4 regions of the Aminobacter sp. GW821-FHT11F06 genome follow, and region 1 is predicted to be linked to each of the others. Evidence: predicted binding sites of a transcription regulator. Region 1 holds the regulator's gene; each other region holds the start of a gene.

Evidence for each region. Region 1 encodes LexA, which represses DNA repair genes until DNA is damaged. Its sites were predicted from a motif close to TGTTCNNNNTGTGTTCNG; they were not measured.
Region 2: the regulator LexA is predicted to act here: its motif matches at 5,671-5,688, upstream of parE (DNA topoisomerase IV subunit B).
Region 3: the regulator LexA is predicted to act here: its motif matches at 2,608-2,625, upstream of AC1RTB_RS12535 (ImuA family protein).
Region 4: the regulator LexA is predicted to act here: its motif matches at 4,569-4,586, upstream of AC1RTB_RS19105 (2'-5' RNA ligase family protein).

Annotation. Positions count from the first base shown of each region.
Region 1 covers NZ_JBXARL010000001.1:119,004-126,100, forward strand. The annotation lists gene AC1RTB_RS00580 (SurA N-terminal domain-containing protein) at 1-1,815, shown strand, start outside; gene trpD (anthranilate phosphoribosyltransferase) at 1,812-2,822, shown strand; gene trpC (indole-3-glycerol phosphate synthase TrpC) at 2,827-3,636, shown strand; gene moaC (cyclic pyranopterin monophosphate synthase MoaC) at 3,638-4,120, shown strand; gene AC1RTB_RS00600 (molybdopterin molybdotransferase MoeA) at 4,121-5,326, shown strand; gene lexA (transcriptional repressor LexA) at 5,435-6,151, shown strand; gene AC1RTB_RS00610 (phospholipid carrier-dependent glycosyltransferase) at 6,390-7,097, opposite strand, start outside.
Region 2 covers NZ_JBXARL010000013.1:25,338-32,434, reverse strand. The annotation lists gene gcvT (glycine cleavage system aminomethyltransferase GcvT) at 1-1,026, shown strand, start outside; gene gcvH (glycine cleavage system protein GcvH) at 1,032-1,400, shown strand; gene gcvP (aminomethyl-transferring glycine dehydrogenase) at 1,415-4,225, shown strand; gene AC1RTB_RS24315 (GGDEF domain-containing protein) at 4,335-5,438, opposite strand; gene parE (DNA topoisomerase IV subunit B) at 5,760-7,097, shown strand, end outside.
Region 3 covers NZ_JBXARL010000004.1:230,178-237,274, reverse strand. The annotation lists gene AC1RTB_RS12555 (NAD(P)/FAD-dependent oxidoreductase) at 1-814, opposite strand, end outside; gene AC1RTB_RS12550 (HpcH/HpaI aldolase/citrate lyase family protein) at 912-1,811, shown strand; gene AC1RTB_RS12545 (DUF1737 domain-containing protein) at 1,808-2,017, shown strand; gene AC1RTB_RS12540 (metallopeptidase family protein) at 2,032-2,454, opposite strand; gene AC1RTB_RS12535 (ImuA family protein) at 2,647-3,633, shown strand; gene AC1RTB_RS12530 (Y-family DNA polymerase) at 3,575-5,044, shown strand; gene AC1RTB_RS12525 (error-prone DNA polymerase) at 5,041-7,097, shown strand, end outside.
Region 4 covers NZ_JBXARL010000007.1:356,227-363,323, reverse strand. The annotation lists gene AC1RTB_RS19120 (Lrp/AsnC family transcriptional regulator) at 1-139, opposite strand, end outside; gene AC1RTB_RS19115 (aminotransferase class III-fold pyridoxal phosphate-dependent enzyme) at 270-3,326, shown strand; gene AC1RTB_RS19110 (amino acid ABC transporter substrate-binding protein) at 3,447-4,460, shown strand; gene AC1RTB_RS19105 (2'-5' RNA ligase family protein) at 4,608-5,240, shown strand; gene AC1RTB_RS19100 (hypothetical protein) at 5,248-5,535, shown strand; gene AC1RTB_RS19095 (HlyD family secretion protein) at 5,738-6,814, opposite strand; gene AC1RTB_RS19090 (MFS transporter) at 6,821-7,097, opposite strand, start outside.

The DNA of each region.
Region 1 (7,097 bases):
GGCATCTCAGGACGCATGCTGAACCAGTTCAGTGGCGACAAGGTGGTGACCGCCGGCGGCACGTCCGTTTCAGGCGTCGAATACCGCCTCGCCTATGACCGTCAGCTCAACGTCATGTCGCAGCAGTTTGGCCAGCGCCTGACCCGCGACCAGGCAAACGCGCTTGGTATCGACAATCAGGTGCTGTCGCAGCTGGTCGCAGGTGCCGTGCTCGACGAGCAGGCACGCAAGCTCGGCCTTGGCCTGTCCAAGGACCGCTTGGCACAGCTGACCTGGGACGATCCCACCTTCCGCGGCCCCGATGGCCAGTTCGACCGCCAGGCCTTCGAATACATCCTGCGCCAGATCGGCATGCGGCCTGAGGATTACCTCAAGAACCGCGCCCAGGTTGCCGTCCGCCAGCAGATCGTCGAAGCCGTTTCCGATGGCCTTGAGGCACCTGATACGTTCCTGCGGGCTGTCGCGCTTTATCGTGGCGAAGACCGCACCATCGACTATTTGCCGCTGCCCAAGTCGCTGGTCGAGCCGATCGCGGCTCCGAGCGACGAGGTGCTCAAGGCCTGGTTCGAGGAAAACAAGAAGAACTACGCCGCGCCGGAATTCCGCAAGCTGAGCTACGTCAAGCTCGAGCCGGAAGACATCATGGACGTCGCTTCGATCACCGACGAGCAGGTTCGCCAGGACTACGACAAGAACAAGTCGCATTTCACCACCGCTGAGACGCGCAAGATCGACCAGTTGGTAATCGGCAACGCCGATGCGGCCAAGGCGGCTTCCGATGCGATCAAGGGCGGAGCTGCCTTCGACAAGGTCGTCGCCGACCAGGGCAAGACCGCAGCCGACGTGGCGCTCGGCACGCTGACCAAGGAGCAGATCGCCGACAAGGCTGTCGCAGATGCGGCTTTTGCGCTGCAGGCAAACCAGGTCAGCGACGTGATCCAGGGTTCTTTCGGCTCGGTGCTCGTCCGTGTCAGCGAGATCACGCCCGAGACGGTGAAGACGTTCGATGAGGTCAAGGACCAGATCCGCAAGGAGCTCGCCCTTGCCGAAGCCAACCGCATCCTGCTCGACGTGCATGATTCCTACGAGGACGCTCGCGCCGGCGGCGACTCGATGCAGGCCGCCGCAGACAAGTTGAAGCTCAAGGTGGTGACGATCGACGCGATCGACCGGGCCGGCCAGAATGCCGACGGCACCGTTATCAACACGCTGCCGGATTCGCGTAACCTGATCCAGGCGACCTTCGAGGCCGAAGCCGGTATTGAAAACCCGCCACTCAACGTCGGCACCAACGGCTTCGTGTTCTATGAAGTCGACGGCATCACGCCGGCCCGCGACCGCACGCTCGATGAAGTGCGCGAAAAGGTTGTGGCGGACTGGACCGCGGCTGAAGCGACAAAGCGCCTCAACGACAAGGCGAACGAGCTTGAAAAGCGCCTCAAGGACGGCACCGCGCTGGACGTGATCGCTGGCGAACTGAAGCTTGAAAAGCAGACCAAGCGCGGGCTCAAGCGCGAAACCGACGACGCCGATTTCGGCCGCGAGGGTGCGGCTGCGATGTTTGCGATGGGCCAGGGTGGCACCGGCATCGTTGCTGCCCCCACCGGCGATGCGCAGATCCTGTTCAAGGTCGCTGAGGTGTTCGAGCCGGCTGGTGTGGACAAGAGTGCTGTGCCCGAGGACGCGCAGAAGACATTTGCCTCGGGCATGTCGGACGACCTGCTCGACCAGATCGTGGCTCAGCTTCAAGGCGAGTATCAGGTCACCATCAACCGGGATGCAGTCACCCGGGCACTTGCGGTGGGAACGCCATGAGCGCACTCAAACCGCATATCGCCAAGGTCGCTTCGGGCGCGCCCCTTACCTTCGATGAGGCGCGCGAGGCTTTCGACATCATCATGTCGGGCGAAGCGACGCCCGGCCAGATCGGCGGTTTCCTGATGGCGCTGCGCGTGCGCGGCGAGACAGTCAGTGAAATCTCAGGCGCAGTCGCCACCATGCGCGACAAGATGCTTCGCGTCGAAGCGCCCGCGGACGCCATCGATATCGTTGGCACCGGCGGTGATGGCTCGCACAGCGTCAACATCTCGACCGCATCGGCCTTCGTGATTGCGGGCGCCGGCGTGCCGGTTGCCAAGCATGGCAATCGCGGCCTGTCGTCGCTGACGGGCGCTGCCGACGTGCTGACAGCGCTCGGTGTGAACATCGACCTGTCGCCCGAAGCGATCGGCCGCTGCATCCACCAGGCCGGCATCGGCTTCATGTTCGCGCCGGCGCATCATCCGGCGATGAAACATGTCGGAGCGACCCGCGTCGAACTCGGCACCCGCACCATCTTCAACCTGCTTGGTCCGCTCTCCAATCCAGCCGGCGTCAACCGCCAGCTTGTCGGTGTGTTTTCGCCCGAGTGGGTCGAGCCGGTGGCCGAAACGTTGAAGGAGCTTGGCGCTCGGCACGTCTGGGTCGTTCATGGCGATGGCTATGACGAGATCACCACCACCGGCGAGACCCATGTCGCGGCCCTGAAAGACGGTGCCATCCACAGCTTCACGCTGACGCCCGAACAGGTTGGCCTTGCCAGACACACGCGCGAAGAGCTGCGCGGCGGCGATTCGGCCTACAATGCGGCGGCCCTGCGCGGCGTGCTCGAAGGCGCCAAGGGTGCCTACCGTGATACGGTGCTGATGAATGCCGGTGCCGGTCTCGTCGTCGCCGACAAGGTCGCAACCATCGGCGAAGGCGTGGCACTTGCCGCAGACGCAATCGACAGCGGGCGCGCGCTTGCGGTGCTCGACCGCCTGATCGGCGTTTCGAACGGATAAAGACATGGCCGACATCCTGCGCCGCATCGAAGCCTACAAGCGCGACGAGATCGCAGCCGCCAAGGCATTGCTGCCACTCTCCGAGGTCAAGGCACGGGCGCGCGATGCATCCAAGCCGCGCGGCTTTCTTGCCGCACTCGAAGCCAAGCGCTTAGACAATCGTTTTGGTCTGATCGCCGAGATCAAGAAGGCCAGCCCGTCCAAGGGCCTGATCCGTCCCGATTTCGACCCGCCGGCACTTGCCCGGGCCTATGCCGAAGGTGGAGCGGCCTGCCTGTCGGTGCTGACCGACACGCCGTCATTCCAGGGTGCTCCGGAGTTCCTGACCGCCGCGCGCGACGCCTGCGCCCTGCCCGCTCTGCGCAAGGATTTCATGTTCGAGCCTTACCAGGTGCACGAAGCTCGCGCCTGGGGTGCGGACGCCATCCTGATCATCATGGCGAGCCTCAGCGACGACGACACCAAGCGGCTTGAGGACACGGCCTTCGAGCATGGCATGGACGTGCTCGTTGAGGTGCACGACGAAGAAGAGACCGAGCGCGCGCTAAAACTGTCTTCGCGCCTGCTCGGCATCAACAACCGCAACCTGCGCACCTTCGAGGTCAGCCTCGACACTTCCGAGCGGCTGGCGCCGATGGTGCCGGCAGACCGGCTGCTGGTCGGCGAAAGCGGCATCTTCACCCACGCCGATTGCCTGCGGCTGGAAAAATCCGGCATTGGCAGCTTCCTCGTCGGCGAAAGCCTGATGCGTCAGGCCGACGTTGCCGCCGCGACCCGCGCGCTTCTCGACGGCGCAGCCGTTGCGAGCGTCTGACATGGCAAGCACCCTCACCCATATCGGTGCCTCTGGCGAAGCCAACATGGTCGATGTCGGCGACAAGGCCGAGACCACGCGCACCGCGATCGCCGAAGGCGTTGTCATCATGCGCGCTGAAACCCTGGCGCTGATCCTTTCGGGCAACGCCAAAAAGGGCGACGTGCTTGGCACCGCGCGCATCGCCGGCATCATGGCCGCCAAGCGCACGCACGAACTCGTGCCGCTTTGCCACCCGATCCTGTTGACCAAGGTGTCGGTCGAGATCGAGCCCGACGATGCCCTGCCCGGTCTTCGCGTGACAGCGCTTGCGCGCGTCACTGGCAAGACCGGCGTCGAGATGGAGGCGCTGACCGCCGCGTCGGTCGCCTGTCTCACCATCTACGACATGGCCAAGGCTGCCGACCGCGCCATGGTGATTTCCGGCATCCGGCTGGTCGAAAAGACCGGCGGCAAGTCGGGCGACTACAAGGCGGCCGAATAGATGGCGCTGCTGCCCGTAGCCGAGGCTCTGGAACGCCTGCTTGATGGCGCCGAACCCAGCGGCACAGAGACGGTCGGCCTCAACGAGGCCTCAGGACGCGTGCTTGCAAGCCCCTTGCATGCCCTGCGCACCCAGCCTCCCTTCAATGCCTCCGCCATGGACGGTTATGCCGTTCGCGCAGCCGACATCGCGTCCCTGCCAGCACGGCTGAAGGTCATTGGCACAGCACCTGCGGGAAAACAGTTCACCGGGACGGTTATGCAAGGCGAGAGCGTGCGCATCTTCACCGGCGCACCTGTGCCGGGCGGTGCGGACACCGTCGTCATTCAGGAGAACGTCCGCGACCTCGGCAATGGCGAAATCGACGTGCTGGAACCAGCGATACTTGGGCGCAATATCCGCGCCAAGGGCCTCGATTTCAAACAGGGCGATCTGATTCTCGACGCTAGCCGCGTGCTTGATCCGGCGGCGCTGTCGCTGATCGCGGCCGCCAATCACCCCGAAATGCCAGTGGTTCGCGCGCCGCTGGTTGCCATCATCGCCACCGGCGACGAACTGCTTCCGCCCGGCAGCAACCCGGGTCCTGACCAGATCATCGCCTCCAATGCCTATGGTGTCGCCGCGATAGCCCAATCGGTTGGCGCACGTGTGCTCGATCTCGGCATCGCAGCCGACCGTAAGGATGCGATCTCAGCCCTCGTCGCCAAGGCGCTCGATGCCCAGGCCGACGTCATCGTGACGCTCGGCGGGGCCTCAGTCGGCGACCATGATCTGGTCCATGGTGTTTTGACCGGGCTCGGCATGGATCTCGATTTCTGGAAGATCGCCATGCGCCCCGGCAAGCCGCTGATGTTCGGCCGCCTTGGCAAGACGCGTTGCATCGGCCTGCCCGGCAATCCGGTCGCCAGCCTGATTTGCGCGCACATTTTCCTGAAACCGCTGCTGGCAAAGCTTGGTGGGCGGCCCTATGCGCCCGACATCCGCAAAGGCGTCCTCGACACTGCGATGGCTGCCAACGACCTGCGCCAGGATTTCGTTCGCGCCATTGCGCGCGAGACGGCAGACGGCCTCATCGTTACGCCATACACGATCCAGGACTCGTCAATGCTCCGCACGCTCGCGGACGCCAACTGCGCCATCATGCGCGAGCCCTTCGCACCGGCCGCCGAATCTGGCAGTGCGTGCCGCGTGATGATGCTGCGCTGAACGAAGCAGCCACTTTCCTTCACCAGATATAAACAGTTGCAGAACACAACTGGAACAGATAGTGTTTGTTCTGGGTTTGTTTTTCTTCTGATTCCTCCGGGGGTGGCGATGCTGACGCGCAAACAACACGAGCTTTTGCTGTTCATCCACTCGCGATTGAAAGAGACGGGCATCCCGCCATCCTTCGACGAAATGAAAGAGGCGCTCGACCTCGCCTCCAAATCCGGCATCCATCGCCTGATCACAGCACTTGAAGAGCGTGGCTTCATCCGACGCCTGCCCAACCGGGCACGCGCGCTTGAAGTGCTGCGCATGCCCGATTCGATCGCGCCTGGCCTCAACGCGGCGCGGAAGTTTTCACCCAGCGTCATCGAGGGCAGCCTTGGCCGTCGGCCCGAGCCATCGCGCTCGATGTCAGCTGGCAATGACGACGACGCTGGTTCGGCCGTCACCATTCCGGTGATGGGGCGTATCGCCGCCGGCGTGCCGATCGACGCGATCCAGCACAAGACCCATTCCATTGTCGTTCCGCCTGACATGATCATGGGCGGCGAGCATTACGCGCTCGAGGTCAAGGGTGACTCGATGATCGAAGCTGGCATCTTTGATGGCGATACTGTCGTCATCCGCAGCTCGACCACCGCCAATCCCGGCGAGATCATCGTCGCGCTTGTCGATGACGAGGAAGCGACCCTCAAGCGCTTCCGCCGCAAAGGCGCCTCGATCGCGCTGGAAGCCGCCAATCCAGCCTATGAGACCCGCATCTTCGGGCCTGACAGGGTCAAGGTCCAAGGCAAGCTCGTCGGGCTGATCCGCCGCTATTGATTTTTACACAAGCCGGGCGCGCTGCTGAGCTCGGCCTTTCGTGCTGTCGTTCGGGCTGCCTGAACGGAATGCCGGCTATTTGACCCGGTCGAACCGCGCGTGCGATTGTGGCCATTTGAAAAGACCGGGATCGAACATCATGAATTTGGTTGTTGCTGAAGCACTGAGGTGGTGTTTCAGCAGTTCGGCGCACCCGGAGCAGATTTAGGCCGAACTCATGTGAGGCTTCGACCCCTCGTTATTTCGCTATGGAAACATACAGAAAGAATCTTTTGTCCTCGGCTATTGTTTTAACCGAGCTCCCGAAATGGGTGAGAAATGCATCTTGATCGCGTTTTGGCACAAGCACGCCATCGCCTGGGGTAAGCCATGCTGATACGTCAGCAGGTGTTTTCAGCTGTGTAATTTTACCTTGCCTATAGAACTCGGCCGAAAAGCTGCGTGCATCCAGAATGGCCAAACGGCCTGTATCTGGAAATGCAGCAATCAGGTCGACCTCAGTGGGGATTGCTGAGCGGGCCCAGCCGAACAAGGAAGCTGCGGTAATGCCTAAAAAAACCACCAACACTTCCGCCACTCCGAGCTTCAGCCAAAATGTTCGCGAGAGGTCGGTCCTGGTCCACAAAATGACAGCTAGCAGTGCTGCGGCTGGCAACCCTGGCAGCACATATGCCAGGAGGATGTTTGCTGCCAGAGTGAAAAACACCAGCGGCGTTACGGCGAACAAAAACAGATACAGATGAAGTCCGCCGCTTTCAGGTATGCCCTTCCGTAGCCGCCAGATCAAAACAGGCAACAGCAGGCTCCAAGGTAGAGTGGCCGCAACCCAATATAGCCAGATCGTGCCCTTCGGGTGCGCGCGCCCCGCGCCGTAAAGGTCTCCGGTCCAGCCGGGTTGCAGAAAGCGCTGGATGTGCTCACCGATCAGGAAATAGTGAAGAAATCC
Region 2 (7,097 bases), on a different contig from region 1:
GCCGGCTGGAACATGCCGCTGACCTACCCTGCCGGCGTGATGAAGGAGCACCTTCACACCCGCGAGCATGTCGGCCTGTTCGACATCTCCCACATGAAGCTGTTCGTGGTCAGTGGCCCCGGTGCCGCCGATTTGCTCAACCGCGCCTGCCCGCTCGACGCCAAGGCGCTTGAGCTCAAGCAGTCGAAATACACCTTCTTCCTCACCGAGACGGCCGGCATCATTGACGACCTGATCATCACCAGGCTCGGCGAACACCGTTTCATGGTCGTTGCCAATGCCGGCAACGCCGCAACCGACGAGGCGCATCTGCGCGCACTCGCCAAGGGTTTTGACGCCAAGATCGAACCGCTTGACCGCGTCTTCATCGCTATCCAGGGCCCGGAAGCAGCAAGCGTGCTCGGACAAGCCGGCATCGCCACCGACGACCTGTTCTTCATGCAGGGCTTCGAGCCACGCGCCAACTGGTTCATGAGCCGCTCTGGCTATACCGGCGAAGACGGTTTCGAGATCGGCCTGCCGGAAGCCGACGCCCGCGAACTGCTGGGCAAGCTGCTCGGCGACGAGCGCGCCATGTGGATCGGCCTCGCTGCCCGCGACAGCCTGCGCCTTGAAGCGGGTCTTTGCCTGCACGGCAACGACATCACGCCTGACACCGACCCGGCAAGTGCCGGCCTGATGTGGGCGATCCCCAAAGACCTGCGCGCTGAGGGTAAGTTCATCGGCCAAGCCGCGCTCGCCAAGATTCTCGCCGACGGGGCAGGACAAAAGCGCGTTGGCCTCAAGCCCGAGGGCCGCCAGCCGGTGCGCTCGGGTGCCGAACTCTTCGACGCCGATGGCAACCCTGTCGGCCGCGTCACCTCCGGCGGCTTTGGCCCTTCGGCTGGCTTCCCCGTCGCCATGGGCTACGTCTCGACACCGCTCGCCAAGGCCGGAACCCGCGTCTTCGCCGACGTGCGCGGCGCCAAGGTGCCCGTCGACGTCCATTCCCTTCCCTTCACGCAGCATCGCTATCGCAAAGGATGATTTCAATGACCAAGACCTATTACACTGAAGATCATGAGTGGCTGCGCGTCGAAGGCGACATCGCAACTGTCGGCATTACCGACTACGCCCAGGAACAGCTTGGCGACCTCGTTTTCGTCGACCTGCCCGAAACCGGCCGCAAGATTGCCAAGGGCGACGTCGCGGTTGTCGTTGAATCCGTCAAGGCGGCTTCCGACGTCTATGCGCCGCTCGACGGCGAGATCATCGACGCCAACGCAACACTCTCTTCCGACCCGGCGCTCGTCAACTCTGCCGCCACCGGCGACGGCTGGCTGTGGAAGATGAAAATCGCCAATGCGGGCCAGCTCGAAGGCCTGATGGATGAAGCGGGCTACAAAGCCCATATCGGTTGACAGGATCGCCTGAGATGACCACTGCACCTTACCCATTTTCGGCCCGTCACATCGGGCCCGGCGCGGCCGAAACCCGCGCCATGCTGGCCGCCATCGGCGTGCCTTCGGTGGAAACGCTGATTTCGCAAGCGGTTCCGAAGTCGATCCGACTCGACCGCCCGCTGGATCTGCCGGCGCCCGCGAGCGAACATGAAGCACTCGCCGAGCTCGGCGAGAAGATGGGCCGCAACAAGGTGCTGAAGAGCTTCATTGGCGCCGGCTACCACGGCGTCAACGTGCCTCCGGTCATCCAGCGCAACCTGTTCGAAAACCCGGCCTGGTACACCGCCTACACGCCTTACCAGGCCGAGATCAGCCAGGGCCGCCTGGAATTGCTGTTCCACTTCCAGACGCTGGTCGCCGAATTGACCGGCCTGCCGGTCGCTTCCGCCTCGCTGCTCGACGAAGCGACAGCGGTTGCCGAAGCTGTCGGCATCGCGCTGCGCCATCACCGCGACAAGCGCAGCCGCGTCGCCCTTGCCGGGGCTGCCCACCCGCAGGTCCTCGACGTCGTGCGCACGCGCGCCGAGCCGCTCGGCACCGAGATCGACGGCGAAACCATCGATGACAACACCGCGGCGCTTATCGTTTCCTGGCCCGACACCAACGGTGTCTATGGCGACCACAAGGCAGCGATCGAAAAGGCCAAGGCCGTCGGCGCGATCGTCATCTTCGTCTCCGACCCGCTCAGCCTGACCGTCACCGACACGCCGGCCAGTCTTGGCGCCGACATCGCCACCGGTTCGATGCAGCGCTTTGGCGTGCCGATGGGCTTTGGTGGCCCGCACGCCGCCTATTGCGCCGTTTCCGACAAGCTGACCCGTCTGATGCCCGGCCGCCTCGTCGGCCAGTCGGTCGACAGCAAGGGCCGTCCCGGCTACCGCCTCGCACTGCAGACGCGCGAGCAGCACATCCGCCGCGACAAGGCGACGTCGAACATCTGCACCGCGCAGGCCCTGCTCGCCAACATGGCGGCATCCTTCGCCATCTGGCACGGCCCGTCGGGGCTGCAGGCGATCTCTGAGCGCATCCACTCGCTGGCCAGCCGTCTCGCAGAAGGCCTCAAGGCCGCCGGTCTGTCGGTGGTTGGCGACAAGCGTTTCGACACCGTCACCATCGAAGCCAAGGGCAAGGCGGAAGGCTTCGCCGCGGAAGCCGAGAAGACCGGCCGCCTGCTGCGTGTCATCGACGCCGACCATGTTTCGGTCGCCTTCGACGAGACCTCGACAGGGGCCGATCTCGAAGCGATCGCCACCTTGTTTGGTGCGAAGGTTCCAGCCGAGGCCAAACGCGCGCTGCCGGGCAAGCCGCGCGGCAAGGAGTTCCTGACCCAGCCGGTGTTCCATGAGAACCGCTCGGAAACCGACATGATGCGCTTGCTGCGCAGGCTGGCCGACAAGGACCTCGCGCTCGACCGCGCGATGATCCCGCTCGGTTCCTGCACCATGAAGCTCAATGCGGCCGCCGAGATGATGCCGGTCAGCTGGCCGTCGGTCGCCAACCTGCATCCGTTCGCGCCGACCAGCCATTCGCTTGGCTACCGCGCGATGACCGACGATCTTGAAGCATGGCTCTGCGAGATCACCGGCTTTGATGCTGTCAGCCTGCAGCCGAACGCCGGCAGCCAGGGCGAATATGCCGGCCTTCTGGCGATCCGCCGCTATCACCATTCGCGTGGCGAGACCCAGCGCAACATCTGCCTGATCCCCTCTTCGGCGCACGGCACCAACCCGGCAAGTGCCGCGATGGCGGGCATGGAAGTTGTGGTTGTGCATTGCCTCGACGACGGCGACATCGATGTCACCGACCTCAAGGTCAAGGCAGAGCAGCATGCCGACCGGCTTGCAGCACTGATGTTCACCTACCCCTCGACACATGGCGTGTTCGAGGAAGGCGCGCGCGACATCTGCGAGATCGTTCATGCACATGGCGGCCAGGTCTATTTCGACGGCGCCAATCTGAACGCGATGGTCGCACTTTCGCGGCCCGCCGACATCGGCGCCGACGTCTGCCACATGAACCTGCACAAGACCTTCTGCATTCCGCATGGCGGCGGTGGCCCCGGCATCGGCCCGATCGGCGTCAAGTCGCATCTTGCGCAGTTCCTGCCCGGCCACGTCGAAATCGGCAGCGCTCATGCGGTTTCGGCAGCACCTTTCGGCAGCGCCTCGATCCTGCCGATCACCTGGATGTACATCCGGATGATGGGTGCCTCGGGCCTTAAGCAGGCGACGGAAACGGCGATCCTCAACGCCAACTACATCGCGACCAAGCTCGAAGCGTACTATCCGGTGCTGTTCAAGGGCAAGAATGGCCGCGTCGCGCATGAGTGCATCCTCGACACCCGGGTGCTCAAGGATCGTGCGGGCATCACCGTCGAAGACATCGCCAAACGCCTGATCGACTATGGCTTCCACGCACCGACCATGTCGTGGCCGGTTGCCGGCACGCTGATGGTCGAGCCGACCGAGTCCGAGCCCAAGCGTGAGATCGACCGTTTCTGCGCGGCGATGATCGCCATCGCCAACGAAGCGACCAAGGTCGAAAAGGGCGAATGGCCGAAGGATGACAATCCGCTGGCCAACGCACCGCACACCGCGACGGAAACGCTGGCTGGGGAGTGGAAGCACCCCTACTCGCGCCTCGAAGCTGCCTATCCGGGCGGCGATCCCGACACCGTGGCCAAGTACTGGCCGCCGGTGTCGCGCATCGACAACGTCGCCGGCGACCGCAACCTGGTTTGCGCCTGCCCACCCCTGAGCGAATATCTCGGCGCCGCCGAGTAAGCAGGTTCAAAGCACCACGAAACGGCCGGACGCTCTGTCCGGCCGTTTCTTTTTGGCGGATCAGTTCGTGACTGGCCTCCATGACGGACACCCCGGATGAGCGCCGAGCTTAAGCGGACAGGAGCTCGGGGACGCACGCCAGAACACTGCCTGACGAACTGGCTGTGACGACCCGATTGCGGCCGGCGCGTTTTGCCTCGTAGAGCGCTGCGTCGGCTGCGGCCAGAACGTCTTCCAGCGCCTTCCCATCTGCCTGGCCAAAGCCGATGCCGACGCTGACGGTGCTGCGCAGCGGCCCGAGCTTGGTCGCCACGATCTCCGCACCGAAAGCAGTGCCGATCACGCGCGGAATCTCAAGGGCCTTGTCCTCGGCGATCCTTGACATGACGATGGCGAACTCCTCGCCGCCGAGCCTGAAACCATCCACGCCGGCCTGCGCATGTTCCTTGATCACTTCGGCAAAGCGCTGCAGCACCCTGTCGCCAACAGCATGACCAAAAACGTCATTGGTGCGTTTGAAATGGTCCAAATCGAACATGGCCACCGCCATCGAAGGCCCAAACAGGGTGCCGCCATAGAGCGTGGTCAACGCCCGGCGGTTCATCAGCCCGGTCAGCGGGTCAGTCATCGCCTCGGCGGTAAGTTTGTTTTGAGTACGCAAATGATGGAGCGAGATCGTCAACGCGCCCAGTGCCGTCATGCAGGCTACGGCGACGACTGTGTTCAACCGTTCCGCCCAGTTGTCAGGGGCCCCGTCGAGGACCCATTGGCCGTTTACGGCGAGGACCAGGGCACAGAGCGCAAACGAGACGGCACAACTGCCCGCCAGCATCGAAACGGCGGCAAGAATACGCCAGTCATGAGCTCCGCTGATCCAGAAACCGCCGCCGGTCATGACCAGCAGAACCGTGACGGTTGAATAGGCGATCACAAACCCCAGGCCATCAAAACCGGCAGCCGTGACGGCGCTGGTCAAAAGCATCGCCGCCAACACCGGCAGCGCCACAACCTTGTGGCGGGTCTTGTCGAGATACTGATCCGAGGAGCTGAAAACCAAGAAGAAGCCAGCTATCAGCAATACCAAAACGAGCGGCGCGAGCCAGGTGCCGCCATCATGGCCATATTGCCAAAAGGCGATGACATGGGCGACGAGAAGTAGTATCCCGAGCGCCATCGTAAGAACGAAACTCGCCTGGCGTTCGGTCAGCCACATAGCGAGCATCGTTCCGCTCAGGCAGGCGCCGGACAGTGCCGTCGCGAGCAGAAGGGAACCGAAATCAAGCACGAGGCCCCCGCCTTCTTGTTTAATTGATCGGCTAGCAGTTATTAATCATTTTGCCGCCCAGCAACCGCCTAAGGCGAAATCATCGGTCATGGTGAACCGCCAATTCTGGATAGCGTTTACGAATGGTTGCAAGGCGCGGTCGCATCCGACAACGTGTCGCACGAACATATCAGGAACTTCTATTGCGATGCTGGCAAAACTGGCACACTTGGCAAACTGATTCGCAGCATCGGAAAAACCGTATTGAGCATGGACGATAGCAACGATCTTTTCGGCAGCCTCGACAAGCAGCCGCCCCGCCCCGTTTCCCGCCCGGCGGATCCGTTGGTGCAGGCAGCCGCAGCAGCCAAGCGCCCCGCACCAGCCAAGGATGGCAGCGAAGGCTATAGCGCGGCCGACATCGAAGTCCTGGAAGGCCTTGAGCCGGTTCGCCGCCGGCCTGGCATGTATATTGGCGGCACCGACGAAAAGGCGCTGCATCACCTTTTCGCCGAAGTCATCGACAACTCGATGGACGAGGCGGTTGCAGGCCATGCCACCTTTATCGAAGTCGAGCTCGATGCAGAAGGCTTTTTGACCGTCACCGACAACGGCCGTGGCATCCCGGTCGAGAACCATCCGAAATTTCCGGGCAAGTCGACCCTCGAAGTGATCATGACCGTCCTGCATGCGGGCGGCAAGTTCGACAGCAAGGTCTACGAGACCTCCGGCGGCCTTCACGGCGTCGGTGTGTCGGTGGTCAACGCGCTGTCCGACCAGCTCGAGGTCGAGGTCGCGCGCGGACGCCAGCTCTACCGGCAGCGCTTTTCGCGCGGCATTCCGCAAGGCGGTCTGGAAAAGCTCGGCGACGTGCACAACCGGCGCGGCACCAAAACGCGTTTTCACCCCGATCCGGACATCTTCGGCAAGGGCGCGCATTTCGAGCCAGCTCGCATCTGCAAGATGGCGCGCTCCAAGGCCTATCTGTTCGGCGGCGTTGAAATCCGCTGGAGCTGCGATCCCGCGCTGCTCAAGGAGAAAGACGAGACGCCGGCCAAGGCGGTGTTCCACTTCCCCGGCGGCCTCGGCGACTATCTCAAGGCCTCGCTCGGCGACGAGATGCAGGTCACCCGCGAGATCTTCTCGGGCAAGACCGAGAAGCAGGGCGGCCACGGCGCGATGGAATGGGCCATCACCTGGTATGGCGGCGACGGCTTCGTCAATTCCTACTGCAACACCATCCCGACCGGCGACGGCGGCACCCACGAAATGGGTTTCCGCAACGTGCTGACGCGTGGTCTGCGCGCCTATGCCGACCTCGTCGGCAACAAGCGCGCCTCGATCATGACCAGCGAAGACGTGATGATATCGGCGGCTGGCATGCTGTCGGTGTTCATCCGCGAACCCGAGTTCGTCGGCCAGACCAAGGACAAGCTGGCGACTGTCGAAGCCATGCGGTTGGTCGAGACCGCGATCCGCGATCCGTTCGATCACTGGCTTGCTGACAATCCGCAGGAAGCTTCCAAGCTGCTCGACTGGGTCATCGCGCGCGCTGACGAACGCGTGCGCCGACGCCAAGAGAAGGAAGTTTCGCGCAAGAGTGCCGTG
Region 3 (7,097 bases), on a different contig from region 1:
GCTCGCCGTCCTCGCTCTCGGCGCCGCCCGTGATGTAGACCGAACCCTCGGGGCGGACATAGACGCCGGAGGGATCGACCATCAGCGGCATATCGGCGAATTTGTCGCGCGCTTCGAAGACAAAGACGTTGCGCTTGCGCGGCTCGACCGGCAGCGCGATGCCGGCCATGGCGGACACCTTGCCGGCATTCGGCCCCGCCGCGTTGAACACCGTGCCGGCCTCCAGCCGCTCGCCATTGGCAAGGGTGACGGCGGTGACGCGGTTGCCCTCACGCTCGATGCCGGCCACTTCGGCGGTGATCAGGTCGATATTTTTGGTCTTCAGCGCCTTGCGGAACAGGCCGAGCATGGCATGTGCGTCGAACCAGCCTTCGCCCGTGCGACCATAAGCGCCGGCGGAAATGCCCTCGGTCGAGATCCACGAAAAGCGCTTGGCCAGCTGCGCGGCATCCTCCAGCACGATGTCGGCGCCCTCGGCCATCTGCGCTGCGTGATTGGCCTTGAGGATGGGAAAAGCGTTGTCGCCGGCCAGGATGAGATAACCGCCCTCGCGGAAGCCGATGTCGGCGTCGGGGCCGAACTCGTCCTTGAGCCGGCGAAACAGGGAAAGCGTGAACTGCGACAGGCGGATGTTTTCGGGGATCGAAAATTGCTGGCGGATCGAAGCGCAGGACAGCGTGGTCGCCGCATGGGCGAATTGCGGATCGCGCTCGATCAGCGCGATCGAGCCGGTAAAACCCTCCTCGCGCAGATAATAGGCGATCGAGCTGCCGACGATCGCGCCGCCTGTGATGACCACGTCGTAGCGTGCCATGGAGTGTTCCCGTTGGTTGATGGTGGAGGACAAAAGCAGTTACGTCACCACCTCGCAAGACCTTGCAAGGGCCAGCGTTGCCGGGCAAGAAGACCAGATGTCACATTCTGTCTCGCGCCCGCGCCGTTCGGTGCTTTATGTGCCCGCCACCAACGAAAAGGCGCTGGCCAAGATCGCCTCGCTTGCCTGCGACGCCGTCGTCCTCGACCTCGAGGACGCGGTGCTGCCGCAAGAGAAGGTTTCGGCGCGCGAAAGGCTCGGCCAGTTCCTCGCCGTGCGTGGGCCAGGCAAACGCGAATACATCGTGCGCATCAATGCGCTGTCGAGCGAGTGGGGCGCCGACGACCTTGCCGCTGCGAGCGCATGGAATGTCGATGGCGTGCTGTTGCCCAAGGTCGCCACGCCGCGCGACATATTGGAGGCCGGCGACGTGCTCGACGACGCTGATGCGCCCGACGAGATGAAGCTGTGGGCGATGGTCGAGACGCCGCGCGCGCTGATCAATATCGGCGCCATCGCCGAGCTTGGCCGCGATCCCGCCTCGCGGCTCGCTTGCCTGGTTGCCGGCACCAACGACATCGTCAAGGAAACCGGCGTTCTGATGACGCCCGACCGGCGCTACCTCATGCCCTGGCTGATGCAGATGGTGCTCGCGGCGCGTGCCGGCCGCCTCGACATGCTCGACGGCGTGTCCAACGATTTTCGCGATCTCGCAGCCTTCGTGCACGACTGCGCCGAGGCATCCGCCATGGGTTTCGACGGCAAGACCGTCATCCACCCGGCCCAGATCGAGGGCGCCAACGCGGCGTTTTCGCCGTCGCCTGAGGCCCTTGCCGAAGCCCGCGCCATTGCGGACGCCTTCGCGCTTCCCGAAAACGCCTCGCGCGGTGTAATCTCGCTCAGCGGCAAGATGGTTGAGCGGCTGCATCTCGTCCAGGCCGAGAAGGTGCTGGCGAGGGCCGCGATGATCGCTGAGATGACCGGAGACGAAAAATGAAACTCTACCGCTTCCTGACCGGCCCCGACGACGCCACCTTTTGCCACAAGGTCACCGCTGCCGTGAACAAGGGCTGGCACCTGTTCGGTTCGCCGACCTATGCCTTCGACACGGAAACCAAGACCATGCGCTGCGGCCAGGCCGTGGTGAAGGATGTCGAAGGCCACGACTACGAGGCCGGCGTCACCAAGCTCAGCGACTACTGAATTGGGGCCGCCGCCTATTCGGCGGCTTCCTCCAGCCGTTCCATGTCCTCGTCGGACAGGCCGAAATGGTGGCCGATCTCATGGATCAGCACATGGGTGACGATGTCGCCCAGCGTCTCCTCGTTCTCGGCCCAGTAATCGAGAATCGCCCTACGGTAGAGCGTGACGCGGTTGGGGCCTTCGCCGGTCTGCGGGTTCCAGCGCTCGGCGATGCCGCGCCCCTCGAACAGCCCGAGCAGGTCGAACGGCGTTTCCAGCGACAGGTCGTCCATGATCTCGTCGGTGGGGAATTCCGCCATCTGGATGACGACCTCGCCGGTCAGCTGGCGAAACTCCTCCGGCAGATGCGCATAGGCTTCGAGCGCCAGAAGCTCCAACTCCTCGATCGAGGGCGAAAGCTGGTCATGCCAGGCGCGGGTCTTGTAAATACGGGCCATTATACGTCCTTTTGAGGGCATATAGCCGTTCGCCGCTCCGCTTACGAGGCTTTTGCCGCCCAGGCGATAAATAAGCGGTGAGGAGCTGTCCCCAGGAGAGGAATAAATTCCCCTTGAATCGGCTTGACTCTCGGGGGCAGCTCTGGAATCTATAAGAACATAACAGGAACAACTAATCGAAGGCAGATCGACATGGCAACCAGCGCCGTGGCGCGGGACGTCGTTTTTGCCCTGCGCCAGAAGATAGCGAAGATCGAGGGCACGCTGCCCGAGCTGCTGGTGTCGCCCTCCGACAGCCCGGCACCTTCAGGCGTGCTTGTCCGCCGCAACGGGGTTGCCTCGGCGCGCGACTTCTTCCTGCCCACCGGCGTCGAGCGTCTCGACGAAACCCTGGGCGGCGGGTTGCCGAAAGCCGCGCTGACCGAAATTCATGGCACCCAAACCCGCAATGCGGGGGCCGCCGCGGGCCTGGCTCTTTGTCTTGTCAGCCTCATGCTCAAGGCGAAACCGGGCACGCTGGTGCTGTGGATCGGCACCGCCGAAATCTTCAGGGAGGCTGGGCTTCCTTATGCAGCCGGCCTGGAATGGCTTTTCGGCCTTGCGCCGGATCGCCTGCTTATTGCCGAGGCGCCCAAGCCGACGGATGCGCTGTGGATCGCCGAGGAAGCCACCGGCATCGACGAGATTGCCACCGTCATCGTCGAGTTGCGCGGCAATCCGCGCGGGCTGGATCTCACAGCGACACGGCGGCTTCACCGTCGTGCCCAGGAGGCTGGCCGGCCGGTGCTCCTGCTGCGCCAGTCGGCCGAGCCGGAACCGACCGCCGCCCCCGTTCGGCTCATCGCCGCGCCGGCGCCGGCCTCGCTTCGGCGCACGCTTGCCGGTCCGCTCGCCGGTTCCATCGGCCCGCCTGCCGTCACTGTCGAAATCGGCAAGAGCCGCACCGCACTTGCCGGCAAATTCATTCTGGAATGGAACCCAAATGCACACACCCTCGAAGAAAGAAGAGACGTCCCAGAGAATCGTGTCGCTGTGGTTTCCCCATCTCGCGGCCGAGCGGATCCTGCGGCGGCGGCTGGGACGGTCCTGGCGTTCAGGTCCGCGGCCGAGCCAGCCGCTGGTGATCAGCCACCGCGAGAACAACGCCCAGCGCATCGCCGCCCTCGACGAGCAGGCTGAAGCCCGCCGGCTGAGGCCGGGAATGGGCATCGCCGAGGCGCGCGCCATGCATCCCGACATCGACATCGTCGAGGCGGACCCTGAGGCCGACCGCCGGCTGCTCGAAGGCCTCGCCGACTGGTGCGACCGCTACACGCCACTTGTCGCGCTCGACGGTGAAAACGGGCTGTTCCTCGATATCACCGGCTGCGCTCATCTTTTCGGCGGCGAAAAGGCGCTGCTCGCCGATCTGATGGCGCGGTTTTTCCACCAGGGGTTTGACGTCCGTTCAGGCCTGGCGTCGACGCCAGGGGCGGCATGGGCTGCGGCGCGCTTCGCCGCCGGCCAGATCATTGCGCCGGGCAGCGAGCGCAATTTCTTCGCCCGCCTGCCGCTATCGGCGCTGCGGCTTGATCCGAAAACGAAGACAAGCCTCGAAAGCGTCGGGCTGCGCACCGTTGGTGCTGTCATGGATGGCCCGCGCGCGCCCCTTGTCCGGCGCTTTGGCGCAACGCTCATTGAACGCCTCGACCAGGGGCTCGGGCGTCTGGAGGAGGCGATCTCGCCGCGCCTGCCGGTGGCGCCTCTTTCGGTCGAGCGGCATCTCGCTGACCCTCTGTCGCTGATCGAAGATGTCGAGCGGCTGGTCGGCCTGCTCGCCGCTGCGCTCAAAGTCGATCTGGAGCGTCGCGAGGAAGGCGCGCGCACGCTTGAGCTTTTGCTTTTTAGAGTCGACGGCATGGTCAGCCGTATCACTGTCGGTGCCTCGCGGCCGATCCGCGAGCCGGTGCTGATCCGAAAGCTGTTCCATGAACGGCTGACCACGCTTGGCGAAACCATCGATGCCGGCTGCGGCTTCGATCTCGTCCGCCTGTCGGCACTTTCGACAGCCCGTTTCGATGCGCGCCAGGGCGATCTTGCCGGTGAGATCGAAGATGATGGCGAAGGGTTGGCGATCTTCGCCGACCGCGTGACGGCCCGGCTTGGCGAGGCCGCCGTCCTCGAACCTGTTCCCATTGAAAGTCATCTGCCGGAGCGTGCCGCAGCTGTCGTTTCTTATGCGCAGGAGGAAAACAGGAAGGCATTCGCCAAGGCTGGCAAGGTGCGGCGTAGCCCCGTCAGTCAGCCCGGCCAATTGGAGCGGCCCATTCGTTTGTTTCGCTCACCTGAGCCCATCGACGTTCCGTTGACCGAGGTGCCCGATGGCCCGCCGCCGCATTTCCGCTGGCGCCGTGCCGTGCATCGCGTGACGCGTGCGGAGGGGCCGGAACGCATCGCAGCCGAATGGTGGCGCGAGGGGAATGAGGCGCCGACGCGTGATTATTACCGGGTCGAAGATGCCGATGGCCGCCGCTACTGGCTCTACCGGCAAGGCCTCTATGGCGCGCAAGCAACGGCCCCACGCTGGTTCCTGCATGGGGTTTTTGCATGAACATGGTCGCCGCCACGAGTTACGCCGAATTCGGCATCCAGTCGAATTTCTCCTTCCTGCGCGGAGCCTCCGCGCCGGAAGAGCTGGTGATCGCGGCGAAGTTTCTGGGACTTTCGGCGATCGGCCTTGCCGACTGCAACACTGTTGCGGGAACCGTGCGCGCCTGGAAGATGGCCGAGACGGAAGGGCTTGCCTACCATCCCGGCTGCCGACTGGTTTTTGCCGATGGCACGCCCGACATTCTTGCCTATCCTAGAGATCGCAAGGGCTGGGGGCATCTGTGCCGCATGCTCACCCAGGCCAATACCCGACCGGAAAGCGAAAAGGGCGCGCCGCTTCTCTATCGGGATGACCTTTTCGAGTGGGGCGACCTGCTGTCGCTTGCCGTGCTGCCTGATGTCACGGCCGCCACGGAAGACGATGCCGTGCTTCTGCGCGGCCTCAAGGAACGCTTTGGTGCCTCCTTGTGGCTCGCAGTCGCTCCGAACTTCGGCGGCAATGATCGTTTCAGGATCGAGCAGGCGGCGGCCATGGCGGCGATTACTGGCCTGCCGCTGATGGCGACCAATGATGCGCTTTACCACGCGCCGACCCAGCGTCCGCTGCATGACGTTCTGACCGCAATCCGTCTCAACGTGCCGGTCACCGAGGCGGGGTTCGAATTGAAGGGGAATGCCGAGCGCCACCTGAAAGGGCCCATGGATATGAGCCGGCTTTTCCGGCGGCATCCGGAAGCCTTGGCCGAAACGCTGCGCTTTGCCGAAAGCCTGCATTTTTCGTTGGGTGAGCTCAAATACAACTATCCCGACGAGCCGACGGAATCGGGTCTCGAACCTCAGGCGGAACTGGAAAGGCTGACCTGGGAAGGGGCGAAAAAACGCTATCCGGATGGTGTTCCGGAGAAGGTGCAAGGCATCATCCGGCACGAACTCGGCATTGTCGAGGAACTCAACTATGCCCGCTATTTCCTCACCGTTCATGACATCGTCCAGTTTGCCCGCTCGAAGGGCATATTGTGCCAGGGTCGCGGGTCGGCGGCCAATTCCGTCATCTGCTTCTGCATCGGCATCACCGATGTCGGACCCGATATCGTCGATGTCTTGTTCGAGCGCTTCATCTCCGTGGAACGTGGTGAGCCGCCTGATATCGACGTCGACTTCGAGCATGAGCGGCGCGACGAGGTCATCGCCTTCATCTACGAAAAATACAGCTCCAAGCGTACCGCCCTCGCGGCCTCAGTCGTCACCTATCGCGGCCGCTCGGCGCTGCGTGAGGTCGCCAAGGCGATGGGCCTGTCGGACGATGTCAGGGGCGCGTTGTCGGGGTCGATCTGGGGTTGGTATTCATCCGAGCTTGGCGAGAAGGAAACGGCGGCAGGCGGCCTCGACAAGGCCGATCCGCTGACCCGGCATGTGATCGAGCATGCCAACGGCATCATGGGTTTTCCGCGCCATCTGTCCCAGCATGTCGGCGGCTTCGTCATCACCCGCGACCGGCTCGATGAGATCGTGCCGATCGTCAAGACGGCGATGGACGAGCGCAAGATGGTTGAGTGGGACAAGGACGACCTCGATGCCGTCGGCATATTGAAGGTCGATATCCTGGCGCTTGGCATGTTGACTTGCCTGCGCAAGGCCTTCGACCTGCTCGAAGCGCATTACGACGAGCGCGACCCGCATGATCGGCCCTACACGCTGGCGACGCTGCCGCAGGAGGACCCGAAGGTCTACCACATGATCTGCCGCGCCGACACGCTCGGCGTCTTCCAGATCGAAAGCCGGGCGCAGATGTCGATGCTGCCACGACTGCAGCCGCGTGAATTCTATGATCTGGTCATCGAGGTGGCGATTGTCCGGCCCGGCCCGATCCAGGGCGACATGGTGCATCCCTATCTGCGTCGGCGGCAGGGCAAGGAGGATCACGTATTTCCCAAGCCGGAGCTTGAGGAAATTCTGGGCAAGACGTTGGGTGTGCCGCTATTCCAGGAACAGGCGATGAAAATCGCCATCGTCGCCGGTGGCTTCACGCCTGGCGAGGCCGACCAGCTCAGGCG
Region 4 (7,097 bases), on a different contig from region 1:
TCTTTTCCAGTGCCGCGACGCGTTCGCTGGTGGCGCTGCGGGAGAGCCCGATGCGTCCGGCAAGGGTCTTTAGCGGAATGCGCGCTTCCTTCGACAGGATGCCCAGAATGTCCCTGTCCTTGGCGTCGAGTTCCTTCATCGCCTGGTTCCGATCCGTGCCGTTAAAGTGCCGGTCCATGCAGTCATAGTGCCGGTGCAACCGACGCTTTGCCGGATGCCCGATTTTTCGGCCCGTGCCAAGCTTCAATACCAGCAAATCCGGATAGAACATGACTGACGTGACCCATCCCGCGCCCGCATTCTCCTTTGGCGAAGCCGCCGACCTGGCCGCGAGCCAGTTCGGTGTGAGCGGTCGTGTCACCTCGCTCGACAGCGAGCGCGACCAGAATTTCAAGCTTTCAGCCGACGACGGCGCGCAGTGGATCTTCAAGATCGTCAATGCCAGCGAGCCCGCCAGCGAGAGCGAATTCCAGGTCGCATTGCTCGATCATCTGGCGCGCACCAGCCCCGATGTTGTGGCTCCGCGTCTCAAGGTTTCGCAAATCGGCACGCCGCTGGCTGAGGTTGCAAGTGCTGCTGGCGAGCGCCACGCGCTGCGGCTGGTATCATGGCTGCCCGGCCTGCCGCTGGCCGAGGTCGAGCGTACGCCCGAACTCCTGGCCAATCTGGGTTCAGCACTAGGCCGGCTCGACCGCGCGCTGCAGGGCTTCATCCATGCAGGCGCCTTGCGTTCATTCGACTGGGACATCCGCCAGGCCGGCGCCGCGCGCCAGCGCCTGCCACATATCCCTGACGCCGAAGACCGCGCACTTCTACGGCGCCTGCTCGACCATTTCGATGCGGAGGTAGCTCCCCGTCTCGCCGGTTTGCGCGCGCAGGTCATCCACAACGACGCCAACGACTGGAACGTGCTGGTCGAAGAGGACGGACGCGACCGCATTGCCGGCATCATCGATTTCGGTGACGCGCTCTATTCGCCCTTGATCGCCGAAGTGGCTGTCGCCTGCGCCTATTCGATCCTCGACGTCGAGGACCCGATCGGGGCCGCCGCGACCTTGGCCGCCGGCTTTCACGCCGAATATCCGCTGCGCGAAGACGAGCTCGATGTCCTGTTCGACCTCATCGCCATGCGGCTGGTCATCAGCGTCACCCTGTCGGCTGCCCGCAAGGAAAAGACTGGCGACAATCCTTACCTCGCCATATCGGAGGCGCCGGCCTGGCGGCTGCTGCGTCGTCTCGGTGCGATGAACCGCAGGTTCGCCACCGCCATCCTGCGCCATGCCTGCGGTTTCGATGCCGCACCCGGAGCCAGCACCATTGCCAGCTGGATCGGCGCCAACTGCAAAGGCCTCGCGCCGATCCTCGATCGCCATCCGGCCACTCTGGTCAAAGCGCTGGTGCCTTACGGCGATCCGGCCCATCCGATGACCGTGACGTCGGCTGGACAGCAGCCTGAGATAGCCACCGCCTGGTGGGATGCCTATTGCACTGAGAACGGTGTCGCACTCGGCATCGGCCCATGGGGCGAAGCGCGCACGGTCTACACCTCAGACATCTTCTGGTCGCGTTTCGTCGAAGGCGCGCGCCGGGTCCATCATCTTGGCCTCGACCTGTTCATGCCCGCCGGCACCAAGGTTTTCACCCCGCTCGCCGCAACAGTGAAAAGTGTGGAGATCGAAGAGGACCCGCTCGGCTATGGCTGCCTCGTCGCCCTGCGCCACGAGCCCGAGGGTTGCCCGCCCTTCGTCACCTTGTGGGGCCATCTCGGCCATGAAGCCGCAAAGCGGCTGACGCCAGGCCAGCAACTCGCTGCCGGCGACCTCGTCGGCGAAATGGGCGTGCCTGCCGAAAATGGCGGCTGGGCGCCGCATCTGCATTTCCAGATCTCGGCCGATCCCGACCTCGCCGCCCGCGACATCCTCGGCGTCGGTGAAGCGCGTTACCTCGATGTCTGGCGCGAACTTTTCCCCGACGCCGCCGAGCTTGCCGGCATCCCGCCGGAAACCTTTGTCCAGACCGGCCGGACGCGTCCCGAAATCGTCGCCGCGCGGAAAACCTCGCTGCTGCCCAACCTGTCGATCTCTTATTCCGAGCCGATCAAGTTCGTGCGCGGCGAGGGCGCCTGGCTGATCGACGACCGCGGCCGCGCCTATCTCGACTGCTTCAACAATGTCTGCCATCTCGGCCATGCCCATCCTGATGTCGTCGAGGCCATTGCCCGCCAGGCCGCCAGGCTCAACACCAACACGCGCTACCTGCACGACGGCATCGTCACCTACGCCGAGCGGCTGACGGCGACGCTGCCCGAAGGCCTGTCGGTGGCGTCCTTCGCCTGTTCCGGCAGCGAAGCCAATTCGCTGATGCTGCGCATGGCCCGCACCCACACCGGCCGCAGCGAGGCCATCGTGCTCGACTGGGGTTATCACGGCACCACCCAGGAGCTGATCGACCTCAGCCCCTACAAATACAAGCGCAAGGGCGGCAAGGGCCGGCCGGCTCATGTCTTTGAGGCGACAATCCCCGACAGCTATCGCGCGCCAGAGGACTGGCCGGTCGAGGAGCACGCCAAACGCTTTGCCGAAAGCATTGCCGAGCAGATCGCGGAGATGGCCAGACAAGGTCGTGCGCCCGGCCTGTTCCTCGCCGAATCCATCCCCAGCGTCGCCGGCCAGGTCTTCCTGCCCGAGGGCTACCTCAAGGAAGTCTACGCCATGGTCCGCGCTGCCGGCGGCATCTGCGTCGCCGACGAGGTCCAGGTCGGCTTCGGCCGCGTCGGCTCGCATTGGTGGGCGTTCGAAACCCAAGGCGTCACGCCCGACATCGTCACCATGGGCAAGCCGATCGGCAACGGCCACCCGATGGCAGCCTTGGTCACCACCAGGGAGATCGCCGCCTCCTTCAACAACGGCATGGAGTATTTCAACACCTTCGGCGGCAACCCGGTGTCCTGTGCGGCGGGCCTTGCCGTGCTCGACGTCATCGAGCGCGACGGCTTGCTTGCGAACGCCGCCGATGTGGGCGCCTATCTCGTTGCGCGCTTCAAGGAGATGCAGGCGCGCTACGAGGTCATCGGCGATGTCAGGGGGCAGGGCCTGTTCCTTGGCATTGAACTTGTCGCCGACCGCAAGACCAAGCAGCCGGCCACGGCCTTCGCCCGCAAGGTCAATGACGGGGTGCGGGCGCGCGGCGTTTTGATCGGTACCGAAGGACCGCATGACAACGTGCTCAAGATGCGCCCGCCGATGATCTTCAGCCGGGCCAACGCCGACCACCTGGTTGGCGTTTTGGAAGAAACCTTCGCGGCGGTTCTCGCCGAAGGGGCATAGCAGACCCGGGCGAAAGCTTCGCGCGGAGGGACTTAACGACAGGGGATTTCACCAACTTCCGGCACCTCACGCGCCGGCGGCAGAAAGAGGCTTTGCCTCGGGATACCAAGGGAGGAAGACATGAAACATACGTGCATCACAGCACTTCTGCTCGGCTCGGCATTTATGGCTGTGCCAGCGGCAGCCGACACCCTCGACATCGTCAAGGAGCGCGGCAAGGTCACCTGCGGCGTCAGCCAGGGTGTCACCGGCTTTTCGGCCCCCGACGACACTGGCAAATGGAGCGGCTTCGACATCGATTTCTGCCGCGCGGTGGCGGCAGCCGTGCTTGGCGACCCGGAAAAGGTGAGCTACGTCCCGCTCTCCACCAAGGAGCGTTTCACCGCGCTGCAGTCGGGCAGCGTCGACGTGCTGTCGCGCCAGACCACCTGGACCCTGTCGCGCGATGCCAGCTTGGGCATCCATTTCGTCGGCACCGCCTATTATGACGGCCAGGGCTTCATGATCCGCAAGGATCTCGGCGTTGACAGCGCGCTCAAGCTTTCCGGCGCCACCGTCTGCGCCGAGCAAGGCACCACCACCGAGCAGAACGTCGCCGACTATTTCAGCGCCAACAAGCTGAAATACGAGCCCGTCGTCATCGATTCCGCCGACGGCATCATCAAGGCTTTCGCTGGCGGCCGCTGCGACGTCTACACCACCGACGCCTCCGCCCTTTATGCCCAGCGCCTGAAGCTCACCGATCCTGCCGCCTACACCGTGCTGCCCGAGATCATCTCCAAGGAACCGCTTGGACCCGCCGTGCGCCAGGGCGACGACAAGTGGTTCAACATCGTGCGCTGGACGCTGTTCGCGCTCGTCGAGGCAGAAGAACTCGGCATCAAGAAAGACAACGCCGAAGCCGGCCTGACCTCGGCCAATCCGGCGATCAAGCGGTTCTTGGGTGCTGAAGGCGACAGCGGCCAGCAGCTCGGGCTCGATCCGCGCTGGGCCTACAATGTCGTTTCGACAGTCGGCAATTACGGCGAAATCTTCGAGCGCAACCTCGGCCAGTCGAGCGACCTGAAGATCGATCGCGGCATCAACGCATTGTGGAACGCCGGCGGCCTGATGTACGCCCCGCCGGTGCGCTGAGACCTCAACGCTGCGGGGCCGCGCATCTGCGCGGCCCCTCAGCAAGGCTTGGAACCACTCGAAACGACCAGCAGCGGTAGTTGCCTCGGTAGGAAAAAATACTTACGATGATCTCGTTTTGTTCTCAAGGTGAGGCGAGGTCATCGCATGTCCACGAGAGGGAAATTACGCAATCCATCTAATGCGTCAGCTGATCAACTGTCGCTCGATCTCGGCCTGCCACCGGTGGTGCAGCGTCGACACACCGACAATCTGTTCTTCTGTTTGCTTGCCGGGCCTGTAGACGCTGCACGCACCGCCGCGTTGAGGCAAAATCTGTGTTGTCAGCATGGTTTGACTGGTCAGCTTCAGGCTGCCGACCGGCTCCACGTCTCGCTATTTTCCCTTGGGAAGCATGCCGGTCTGCCTTCCCGACTGCTCGATGTCGCCATGCGGGCCGGCGAGGCGGTCAGAGCACCACCGTTCGAGCTGACCTTCGACCGCTTCATCAGTTTCAAGAGCAGCGGCAAGCCTCCGCTCGTCCTGCTCTGCGGCAACGGCAAAGCCGAGCTCGTGGTGTTGCAGCGCAAGCTTGGCGCGGCGCTCGGAACCGTCGGGCTGAACATGCGCATGCGCGCCAGCTATGAGCCGCACTGCACCTTGCTCCGCGACATCAGTTCCTTGCCGGAAACGCCGCTCGAAAACCCGGTTACCTGGCGCGTAGGCGAATTGGCACTGGTCCATAGCTTGCACGGCCAGGGGATTTATCTCCATCCCGGCCGTTGGCGGTTGCAGGGCTGATCTCAGCTTGCTGGCAGCGGCTGCCGCGCGTTGCGCCAGAATTCCTGCGGCTCTTCAAGACCCGATCCAGACGCTGATGCTCAACGCCTCGGCGCAGTCGGTGCAGAGCGTGATGATCGGCGGCCGCTTCGTCATGGAAGACGGCGTCATTCCGGGCGTCGACGACCGTGCCTACCGCAAGCGTGCGCAGACACAGTTCGAAGGCGTCATCGCCAAATACCCGCTGCGCACCTTCAACCACCTGCCGGTCGAGGAGATCTTCTCGTCGAGCTATCCGATGGTTCGCAAGGCGTAAGCCTCGGACGGACCAGGCCTGAAGCCCGCAACGTCGACGCCTCCCTCCCCCCTTGTGGGGAGGGATAAAGGGTGGGGGTGCTTTCGCGCTTGCCTGACAATTCCAGGCGTTCAAATGGCAAGGTTGAAATTGGCCTGGCACCCTGTATCCCTCCCCACAAGGGGGAGGGAGGGCGTCAACGCCGAGTGTAGGTGTCTGCAAGTCAGTGCGCCGCCGCCTCGGCCTGCGGCTGCGAACTCGTGTCGAGGCTGACCACCACCGACATGCCGGGCGACAGTTGTTCCGCCATCGCCTGGCCCGGATCGATGCTGATGCGCACTGACAGGCGCTGCGCCACCTTGGTGAAATTCCCCGTGGCGTTATCTGGTCTCAGCACGCTGAATTCCGAGCCCGTCGCCGGCGCGAAGCGCTCGACATGGCCAGTCAGCGTTCCATGACCGAGCGCATCGACGGTGAAGGTTACCGGCTGGCCGACCTTCATGTTGGCAAGCTGGGTTTCCTTGAAGTTGGCGACCACCCAGGTGCGCTTGGGCACCAGCGCCATCAGCTGCGTTCCCGGCGCCACATATTGGCCAAGCCGTGCGCCGACCTCGCCGAGCCGTCCGTCTTCGGGTGCCACGATGCGGGTGTTCTTGAGGTCGATTTCGGCCAGATGCACGGCGGCCTCGGCGCCTGCGACCGCTGCCGCCAGCGACTGGCGGCCGACGATTGTCGATTGCAGGTCCTGGCGCGACACTTCGGCGGCCGCTTCCGCCTGACTGTTGGCGGCGCGCGCCTGTTCGAGTGCCGTGCGCACCTTGTCGGCCTCGCTCAGCGTCGACACGCCGCGCTCAAGCAGCGGCTCGATCCGGCCCCAGCTGGCCTGGGCGTTGTCATAGGCAACCTTGGCGGACCCGATTTGCGCCTCAGCCGACTTGACCCGTGCTTCGGCCGAGTGCCGCTGCTGCTCAGAATTGGCCAATGCGGCCTGCTGTGCGGCAAGCGTCGCGCGTGCCTGCTCAAGCTTCTGCACGAAGATGCGGTCGTCGATCTGGACCATAAGCTGGCCTGCCTTGACGTCCTGGAAGTCCTGCACCGCCACTTCGGCGATATAGCCCGAAAGCTGTGGTGCCAGGATGGTCGCCTGTCCCCGCACATAGGCGTTCTCGGTGACCACGACAGAACTCTTGAAGGGCGGCAATTGCCAGACATAGAGGATCAGCGTCAGCCCGGCGATACCGAGGACTATGGCCAGCAACGTACTGGCGGAACGCAGGAGGTGGAGACTTTTCGTAAGCATGGCGGTTCACGCGGTGGCTGGGAGTGGGGGCGCTGCCATCCGCTTGCGGATGGCGACGATGGCGATGTGGGCAAAGAGCAAAAACAGCAGCGCAAGCGCGATGGCCGTGATCAGCATGAAGGCGTCGTTGTAGGCGAGCACATTGGCCTCGCGTGTCGCTTGCTGCGACAGCAAAACCAGGCCTTCGGCGTTCACCAGAACCTTGTCGGTGATGACCTTGGAATAGGCGCCGCCGAGCTGGGCGACGCGTTGCGCCACCAGCGGGTCGGTCAGCGCGATGTGC